Regions from separate parts of the Serratia sp. HNCC26DJ206 genome, predicted to be linked through region 3. Evidence: predicted binding sites of a transcription regulator. Region 3 holds the regulator's gene; each other region holds the start of a gene.

Region 1 (3,281 bases), on a different contig from region 3:
GAGCTTTCTGCTCAACGCCTTCCAGATCGCTGCGCTCCTGGCCGATATCTGCCACGAAAGCTACCACTTCGCAGCCGCCGTAGTTTTCTTTCAGCCATGGAATGATGGCCGAAGTATCCAAGCCGCCAGAGTACGCCAGAACGATTTTCTTGATGCCTTTGTTTTGCATTGTGTTATTCCTTTTTAATTCTAAATTTAAGCGAGGATCCGGGTGCCAATCGACACACCATTAAACAGAGCAGGAAGCTTTTCGGCATTGCGCCAGCTGGCGATATCCACCGGGCGGCCAAGGGTACGCGCTGCATCCAGTGCCGCGTTCACCTTCACTACCATACCATCAGTAATGATGCCCTGAGCAATCAGTTGTTCTGCTTTTTGCGCCGTCATTTCCGCGATGCGCTGCCCTTTACCGTCGAGAATGCCACTGACATCCGACAGCAGGATCAAATCTGCACCTAAGGTTGCGGCCAGCGCTGTGGCGGCCTGATCGGCATTCACATTCATCAGTTGGCCTTCGGCGGTAATGCCGATGGAACTGATCACCGGCAGATAGCCAGCCGCCAGCAGCGTATTGAGCAGCGCAGGCGAACCTGGCTGTGCATTGCCAACGTGGCCCAACGCCGGGTCGAGCTGGGTTACGGCAACGCTGCCGCCGTCGGCCAGGCTCAGCCCAACCGCACTGATCTTGTGTTTAACCGCCCACGCCAGCAGAGTCTTGTTGGCAGTACCGGCTAGAGCACCGGTAATGATGTCGATCTGATCGGCAGGCGTGACGCGCAGGCCGTTCTTCTTCACCACGGGCAGAGAAAGTTGCTTCATCAGTTCATCCACCACGCAACCGCCGCCGTGGACGATCACCAGCGGGCGCTGATGTTCCTGGCGATAGATATCCAGCGCGGTAAACAAGCGCTCCAGCGCTTCTTCACTGTCCAGTAACACACCACCGAGTTTGATAATTAATGGGTTCATCGCTTTGCTCACGCTGATTTAAATTAATGATTGGGTTTCCGGGAACCCAAAACGGATATTCAGGCACTGCACCGCCTGAGCGGCTGCACCTTTCAACAGATTGTCTTCCGCTGCGACGGCGATCAGATGCTCGCCCTGCACGGCAAAACCGATATCGCAGAACGGCAGGCCCACCACCGACTTCAGCGCTGGCACACCCTTGTCGTACAACCGCACCAGCGGTTTATCGTCGTAAGCCGCGTGATAGGCCGCTGCCACATCCTGCGCGGTGACGCCCGTTTTCAGGCGGCAGGTGATGGTTTCCAGAATACCCCGCGGGAAACTACCCAGATGCGGCGTAAAGATCACCGGGATGCCCAAATGCGCGGTGATTTCTGGATGGTGACGATGGTTGAACAGGCCGTAAGGTTGCAGGCTGACTTCGCAGAAGCTGGTGGTGACGCTGGCTTTACGCCCGGCACCGCTGACGCCGCTGACGGCGTTGATTACTGGCCATTGGTCCAGATTCAGCAGTTGTTTGTCGATCAGCGGTTTCAGCGTCAACTGAGCCGCGGTTGGGTAGCAACCCGGCACGGCGATCAGCTGTGCTTCTTTGATTTTTTCGCTCTGCCACTCCGCCAGACCGTATACCGCCTTGGCCAGCCAGTCAGCATGCTGATGTTCAAAGCCATAATATTGGCGATAAAAATCGGTGTCCTGCACGCGGAACGCACCTGAGAGATCGAACACCACGCAGCCTGCCGCTAAAAACTCTGGGGCAATATCGTGGCTGACTTCGTGTGCCGTTGCCAAGAACACCACGTCGATCCCTTTTGCCGCTTCCGCCACGTTCACCAGCGGCTGCAACGGCAGATCAACGATGCCTTTTAACTGCGGATGCAGCTCAGAAAGTAATTTTCCTGCATCTGCACTTTGCGCTGAAACCGCTAAAGCGGTTATGTTCATGTGTGGGTGGCGATTCAGATAAGCCGTGAGCTCCGCTCCGGCGTAACCGCTGGCTCCAACAATCAGCGTATTCAACATGTGGCCTTTCACCTTTTTGGCTTAAAGTAGAGGCACTTGCGCCCCGTCAGCAGGGCTTGGTCGCGTTGTTGCGCCGTTCACCCACGTGGTCGAGCGTTGATGTTTTATCAACATCCAGGGTTCGTATTCCCTTACGCTCCAGCTTAATGTATTTTTATTCAGAATAAATGCATGAATATTGATACTATCCTAACCAAAGGCTGTCAACAGTGAAGATGAAATTACCCCCATTTATTGAGCTGTACCGGGCGTTGATCAGAACGAAGTCGATCAGCGCCACCGATGGTGCCCTCGATCATAGTAATGAAGCATTAATCAACTTGCTGGCCGGTTGGTTCGCCGATTTAGGCTTCCGCGTTGACGTGCAGCCAGTACCGGATACGCGCAATAAATTTAACCTGCTGGCCAGCATTGGCACGGGCAGCGGCGGCCTGCTGCTGGCGGGCCATACCGACACCGTGCCTTACGATGAAGGCCGCTGGACGCGCGATCCGTTCACCCTGACCGAGCACGACAACAAACTGTACGGGCTGGGCACCGCCGACATGAAAGGCTTCTTCGCCTTTATTCTGGACGCGGTACGGGATATTGATGCCAGCAAGCTGACCAAGCCGCTGTACATTCTGGCCACCGCAGACGAAGAAACGACCATGGCCGGAGCGCGCTATTTCGCCGCCTCCACCAAAATCCGCCCGGACTTTGCCATTATCGGTGAACCAACGTCGCTGAAACCGGTGCGCGCGCACAAAGGCCATATCTCCAATGCTATCCGCATCGTGGGTCAATCGGGCCATTCGAGCGATCCGGCACGCGGCGTCAACGCAATCGATCTGATGCATGAATCCATCGGGCATTTGATGGAACTGCGCAAAACGCTGCAAGAGCGCTACAACAACCCGGCGTTTGCCGTGCCTTATCCCACCATGAACTTCGGCCATATCAGCGGTGGAGATGCGGCCAACCGTATCTGCGCCTGCTGTGAACTGCATATGGATATCCGCCCGCTGCCGGGTATGACGCTGGATAACATCAATGAACTGCTGCACGAGGCACTGGCACCAGTCAGCCAGCGCTGGCCTGGGCGCTTGTCAATTGATGAGCTGCATCCGCCGATCCCGGGCTACGAGTGCCCAACCGATCACCATATGGTGGCGGTGATTGAGAAACTGCTGGGTTCACGTACCGAAGTGGTCAACTACTGCACCGAAGCGCCATTCGTACAGGAAGTGTGCCCAACGCTGGTGCTGGGGCCGGGTTCAATCAACCAGGCGCATCAGCCAGATGAATAC
Region 2 (3,281 bases), on a different contig from region 3:
CCTGGTAGCTCGTCGGGCTCATAACCCGAAGGTCGTCGGTTCAAATCCGGCCTCCGCAACCAACCGATACTGCAACAGCAGTATCAGATAAAAGGTTGAATCCGATGGCAAAACAGGTATTATACGGACGCGGGGTGGAGCAGCCTGGTAGCTCGTCGGGCTCATAACCCGAAGGTCGTCGGTTCAAATCCGGCCCCCGCAACCAGCCGATACTGTACCAGCGGTATCACATGAAAGTGGGTTCGATAATATCAGTATCAAGACGGACGCGGGGTGGAGCAGCCTGGTAGCTCGTCGGGCTCATAACCCGAAGGTCGTCGGTTCAAATCCGGCCTCCGCAACCAATCTTGATAACCACGAACAAGCACCTTAACTGGTGTTTTTTTGTATCTGGAGTTTGTGAAACTGGCCATTAACCGGGCATCCTGCCCTACTGGTTAGTGACGAGCCTGCGCCCCGCCGTTGGCGAAGTAAGCCTTAATCCCCGCCAGAATAGATTCCGCGATCTGCTGCTGAAAATGGCTGGTACGCAGTTTGCGTTCTTCCTCAATATTACTGATAAACGCCGTTTCAACCAGGATTGATGGGATATCCGGCGCCTTTAGCACGGCAAAACCGGCCTGATCGACACTTTTTTTGTGCAAAGGATTAATTTTCCCCATTCGGCTGAGCACTTCCTTGCCGAACTTCAGGCTGTCATTGATGGTGGCGGTTTGCAGCAAATCAAACAGCGTATGATCCAGATAGCGGTCACCGCTCTTGCTTACACCACCAATCTCATCGGAAGCGTTCTGGGTCTGCGCCAGAAATTTGGCGGTATTGCTGGTCGCGCCCTTGGTCGACAGGGCAAAAACCGAAGAGCCGCGCGCTGTGCGGTTGCTAAACGCATCGGCATGGATGGAGACAAACAGATCGGCGCGCTGCTTGCGGGCTTTTGCCACGCGCACCTTCAGCGGGATAAACACGTCATCGTTGCGCGTCATAAACACTTTCATGTTTGGCTCACGCTTGATCAGCGCACTAAGACGGCGCGCAATCTGCAACACCACATCTTTTTCACGCGTCTTATTTTTGCCGATTGCACCAGGGTCTTCACCGCCGTGCCCTGGATCCAGCATGATCACCATCGGCCGATCGCGCCCTGCTTTACCAGCCTGCGGCGCTTCCGCCGGTAACGATCGCTCCAGATCCCCTTTGTTGTAATCTTCCAGCAATGCCAGCAGCGGATCATACTCTTCGCCGGTGCCGCCCTTGGTGGGATAGAGATCCACCACCAGTCGATTGCGGTATTCAGCCACCGGCGCCAAGGTAAACATATTCGGGCTAACGCTCTGCTTAAGCTCCAACACCAACCTGATGGTGTTTTTATCGAACTGGCCGACGCGCGCCTGCTTCAGGTAAGGGTCTTCCTTGCGCACCTGCCCGGCCAGCCCTTTGAGCACGCTATTGAGGTGAACACCTTCGATGTCGATCACGATGCGGTCAGGATTGGCAAGCGCAAACTGTTGGTATTTCAGCGGCACGCTGGATTCCAACGTCACGCGGGTGTAGGTCGAGGAAGGCCAGACGCGAACGGCAATCACATTCGCAGCGGCGGCAAAACCTACGCGGCTCACACTCAGCAACCAGGTTGCGGCAACCCCCTGTAACAAACGACGGCGGCCTGGATTGTGGTTAGCGTTAGTCATGCGGCTCCAGCGGCGATAAAGATTTAAGAAAACACCCAAAAGTGAGAATGGCAAAAACTTTAACCAATCCATTCGTGGCTGTCATTAGGAAATCTTTTTATGTTTTTTCAATTTGTTAATGAAATAACTGAGTTAACCAAGATCGCCACGCAAATTCCTGCTTGCCATCGGGGCAATAAAAGAATAAAAATACAAAAATACCGTATAAATATGCAAAAGAGGTTTTGCCGTGAAGGAACGTAGCACAGAGCTGGTCCAAGGATTCCGTCACTCAGTTCCCTATATTAATGCTCACCGTGGCAAGACGTTTGTCATCATGCTGGGTGGGGAAGCCATTGAGCATGAAAATTTCTCCAGTATCGTCAATGATATCGGGCTCTTGCACAGCTTGGGGATCCGTCTGGTGGTGGTGTATGGTGCACGGCCGCAGATTGACAGTAATCTGGCGCAGCACAATTACGAACCGATTTATCACAAGCATACCCGCGTTACCGATGCCCATGCGCTGGAGCTGGTCAAACAGGCTGCTGGCCTGCTGCAACTGGATATCACTGCACGGCTCTCCATGAGCCTGAACAACACACCGCTGCAAGGGGCGCACATCAACGTGGTAAGCGGCAACTTTATCATTGCCCAACCGCTCGGTGTGGATGATGGCGTTGACTATTGTCACAGCGGCCGTATCCGCCGCATCGATGAAGAAGCCATCCATCGCCAGCTCGACAGCAATGCAATTGTGCTGATTGGCCCGGTGGCGGTTTCCGTTACCGGTGAGAGCTTCAATCTGACTTCTGAAGAGGTAGCCACGCAGTTAGCCATCAAACTGAAGGCAGAAAAAATGATTGGTTTCTGCTCATCGCAAGGGGTGGCTAACGCAGAGGGGCAGATCGCACCCGAACTGTTCCCCAACGATGCGCAAAAACGCATTGAGCAACTGGAAGCAACCGGCGATTACTACTCTGGCACCGTGCGTTTCCTGCGCGGTGCGGTCAAAGCCTGCCGCAGCGGCGTACGCCGCAGCCACCTGATCAGCTATCAGGAAGACGGGGCGCTGGTGCAGGAACTGTTCTCACGCGACGGTATCGGTACTCAGATCGTCATGGAGAGCGCAGAACAGGTACGTCGTGCGACGATCAACGACATCGGTGGCATACTCGAGCTGATTCGCCCGCTGGAGCAGCAAGGCATTCTGGTGCGCCGTTCGCGGGAACAGCTGGAAATGGAGATCGACAAGTTCACGATTATCGAGCGCGATAACCTGACGATCGCCTGTGCGGCACTCTATCCATTCTTGGAAGAGAAAATTGGTGAAATGGCCTGTGTGGCAGTCCACCCGGATTACCGCAGTTCGTCGCGTGGCGAAATGCTGCTGCAAAGGGTAGAAAGCCAGGCACGGCAAATGGGCTTGCAGAAGCTGTTTGTGTTGACCACCCGCAGCATTCACTGGTTCCAGGAACGTGGCTTTACACCGGCGGAAGTGGACGTTCTGCCAATGCAGAAACAGGCGCTGTACAACTATCAGCGCCGTTCAAAAATCCTGCTGGCCGATCTGTAAGCGTTTACGGGCGCTGTATCACAGCGCCTATTCCCCTG
Region 3 (3,281 bases):
GCGCGCACCAGAGACAAGCCGAAACGTGCCGCCGCCTGGCCCATAGACAGGGTCGCTGAACCGCCACCGGCTTTAGCTTCAACCACTTCGGTACCCGCATTCTGGATACGCTTGGTCAGATCAGCCACTTCCTGCGCGGTAAAGCTCACGCCAGGGATCTGCGACAGCAGTGGCAGAATGGTCACGCCAGAGTGACCACCGATAACCGGCACTTCCAGCTCTTCCGGCTTTTTACCTTTCAGCTCAGCCACGAAGGTGTTGGAACGGATAATATCCAGCGAAGTGACGCCAAACAGTTTGTTCTTGTCGTAAACACCGGCTTTCTTCAGCACTTCTGCGGCAATCGCTACCGTGGTATTCACCGGGTTGGTGATGATACCAATGCAGGCTTTCGGGCAGGTTTTAGCCACTTGCTCGATCAGGTTACGCACGATACCGGCGTTCACATTAAACAGATCTGAACGATCCATACCAGGCTTACGAGCAACACCGGCAGAAATCAGCACCACATCGGCACCGTGCAGCGCAGGAGTTGCATCTTCACCACTGAAGCCTTTAATTTTAACTGCGGTTGGGATGTGGCTTAAGTCAACGGCAACGCCTGGGGTAACAGGGGCAATGTCGTAGAGGGTGAGTTCAGAACCTGAAGGAAGCTGGGTTTTGAGTAGAAGGGCGAGGGCCTGGCCGATACCGCCAGCAGCACCGAGAACTGCAACTTTCATCCTATACTCCTTTATTATCTTAAATATAAAAGCGCCGTGAATTCTTTGGTCTCGGACCTTAATTTATTACACCTTTAAAAACAACCTATTAACAGTCGGTTTTAGAGCTGGCGCAATAAAATGGCCGATGTCGCGATCATTTTAGATTAAATAGCTTACGCATTAAGGGCATAGCGCACACTAATCGAAAATAGTGCGAGGTTCTTCACGGGCGAGTTAACCGGCGGTTACATTACACCCTTACATAACATCAGAACAACATCATTTTAATAACATTTTCTTTACCGGGGAGCTGACTCGTTTCCCACGCCCAACGGGCATATTCATGAGGCGCGGATTTTGTTAAAATCCCGGCCCTTCCTTATTTTCCGCGCATTACTCTTTTATCTCGACACGTCAATATTGCATAAAAATTCATTTATATGCATAATAATCACATCCATTGTCAACATTCCACGGTGCAGAATGCGTAATCCCGCAAAGCAGGAAGATCTGATCAAAGCGTTCAAAGCGTTATTGAAAGAAGAAAAATTCAGTTCTCAAGGCGAGATCGTTTTGGCGCTGCAAGAAGAAGGCTTCGAGAACATTAACCAATCCAAAGTGTCTCGCATGCTGACCAAGTTCGGCGCGGTGCGCACACGCAATGCCAAAATGGAGATGGTGTATTGCCTTCCGGCGGAACTCGGTGTGCCCACCACCACCAGCCCGCTGAAGAATCTGGTGCTGGATGTCGATCACAATGATGCCATCGTGGTGATCCATACCAGCCCAGGTGCCGCGCAGTTAATTGCGCGCTTGCTGGATTCCCTAGGCAAATCCGAAGGGATCCTCGGCACTATCGCCGGTGATGATACGATCTTCGTGACTCCAGCCAGCACATTTACCGCACGCCAACTGTTTGAAGCCATTCTTACGTTGTTCGAACAAGAACTGTGATGCTATTCCGTTAACAAAATAGGGCTGACGGCCGTATTTTGTTAACGTTCTCTCGCCATAACGCTCTCGCCCGACCTACCCTCCAACGTTTAAAACTGCTTATTTGCCGACTTGCAGCACATTTCAATGACATTCTCGCGTGAGCAATCAGTAGTATCTGTGATATTCCGCACTTTTAGTCAAAGGCACTTAGCCTGTTGAAATTACATAAATTTAACATCAACAGCTCATTTTATCATCGCTTTTTATTCCATTAGATTCTTAAAAATAGTGATGAACGAATAAAGTTTCACTAGAAATTGTTAGCGGGCTATTAATTTTTGTAGTTACTAGATGTATACTCATTTTCGTGACGTAAATCACAGTTCATTGGAACTGATAAAAGAATACAAAGAGGATTAATCATGAAAATTAAAACCACCGTTGCAGCAATCAGCCTTCTCTCTATGCTTTCTTTTGGCTCTTTTGCAGCACAATCCATTGATGCATCGCAGGCCGAAAAATTGCAATCCGTAGGTACCATCACCGTCAGCGGTGTCGGTGCAGCACCTTCTGATATCCGTCAGGCGCTGTCTGCCAAAGCTGATGCTAAAGGGGCAACCTCGTATCGTGTGATCGAAGCACGCAACGAAGGCAACTTCCACGCCACTGCTGAAATTTACAAGTAATCACTAAGAAAACGCATTTGCTGAACCCCCTCGTCACTGCCACTGCCGAGTTCTGAGATAAATGCCGGTTTCCTAGAAAACCTCGTCGTCCTATTCGACGAACCCTATTGCCCTCGCTCGCGAGGGCTTTTTTATCGGCGTAAAAAAGGCCGCTTTCGCGGCCCTCTCGTGATAAATGATGGGGAAAACGCGTCAGTAGGCTTCTTTCGGCTCGGCCTTTTTAGCCAACGCCGCCAGCAGTTTGTCATGAATACCGCCAAATCCGCCGTTGCTCATCACCAGAATATGGTCACCCGGCTGCGCCGTTTTGACGATCATCTCCACTAACGTCTCGAGATCGGCACTCCAGTGCGCCGTTTGCACACAGGCGTCAGCCACTTCGGCGACCTGCCAAGGAATGTGATGCGGCTGGAACAGGAACACTTCATCAGCACGCCCCAACGAAGGGGCCAGATCGTTTTTGCTGATCCCCATCTTCATGGTGTTGGAACGGGGCTCCAATACCGCCAGAATACGCGCGGTGCCCCCCACTTTGCCACGCAGCGCGGCCAGCGTGGCAAGAATAGCGGTAGGATGATGCGCAAAATCATCATAGACCGTCACGCCGTTGGCTTCGCCACGCAGTTCCAGGCGACGGCGAGCATTGATGAAATCACCCAACGCGCGGCAGGCATCGGCGGGTTGTACGCCGACGTGGCGGGTTGCCGCAATCGCCATCAGGCCATTATGCATATTGTGTTCACCCACCAGCGCCCAGTTAACCTCACCGACCTTATCGCCATTGAGGAAAACTTCGTAATGGCTGGCATCTGGGGTCAACTTGTGCGCGCGCCAGGCCCCTTCATCGCCGACCAACTCCTGTTCACTCCAGCATCCCATCGCCATCACCTGTTTCAGATGCGCGTCATTGTCCGGCAGAATGATTTTGCCTTTCCCCGGTACCAGACGCACCAGG

The links. The regulator ArgR, encoded in region 3, controls arginine synthesis, uptake and breakdown. The targets are predictions, from matches to a motif close to ANTGAATAAAAATACANT.
Region 1: a site for ArgR is predicted at 2,138-2,155, ahead of argC (N-acetyl-gamma-glutamyl-phosphate reductase). Genes of this name have one in related genera too.
Region 2: a site for ArgR is predicted at 1,867-1,884, ahead of argA (amino-acid N-acetyltransferase). Genes of this name have one in related genera too.

Annotation. Positions count from the first base shown of each region.
Region 1 covers NZ_JBXUGP010000030.1:16,512-19,792, forward strand. Annotated here, with positions in the region: gene AC2A1E_RS18965 (argininosuccinate synthase) at 1-169, opposite strand, end outside; gene argB (acetylglutamate kinase) at 196-969, opposite strand; gene argC (N-acetyl-gamma-glutamyl-phosphate reductase) at 988-1,992, opposite strand; gene argE (acetylornithine deacetylase) at 2,208-3,281, shown strand, end outside.
Region 2 covers NZ_JBXUGP010000016.1:74,750-78,030, reverse strand. Annotated here, with positions in the region: tRNA gene AC2A1E_RS12445 (tRNA-Met) at 1-62, shown strand, start outside; tRNA gene AC2A1E_RS12440 (tRNA-Met) at 129-205, shown strand; tRNA gene AC2A1E_RS12435 (tRNA-Met) at 268-344, shown strand; gene amiC (N-acetylmuramoyl-L-alanine amidase AmiC) at 438-1,688, opposite strand; gene argA (amino-acid N-acetyltransferase) at 1,918-3,243, shown strand; gene recD (exodeoxyribonuclease V subunit alpha) at 3,271-3,281, opposite strand, start outside.
Region 3 covers NZ_JBXUGP010000021.1:5,481-8,761, forward strand. Annotated here, with positions in the region: gene mdh (malate dehydrogenase) at 1-722, opposite strand, end outside; gene argR (transcriptional regulator ArgR) at 1,188-1,658, shown strand; gene yhcN (peroxide/acid stress response protein YhcN) at 2,063-2,326, shown strand; gene mpl (UDP-N-acetylmuramate:L-alanyl-gamma-D-glutamyl-meso-diaminopimelate ligase) at 2,519-3,281, opposite strand, start outside.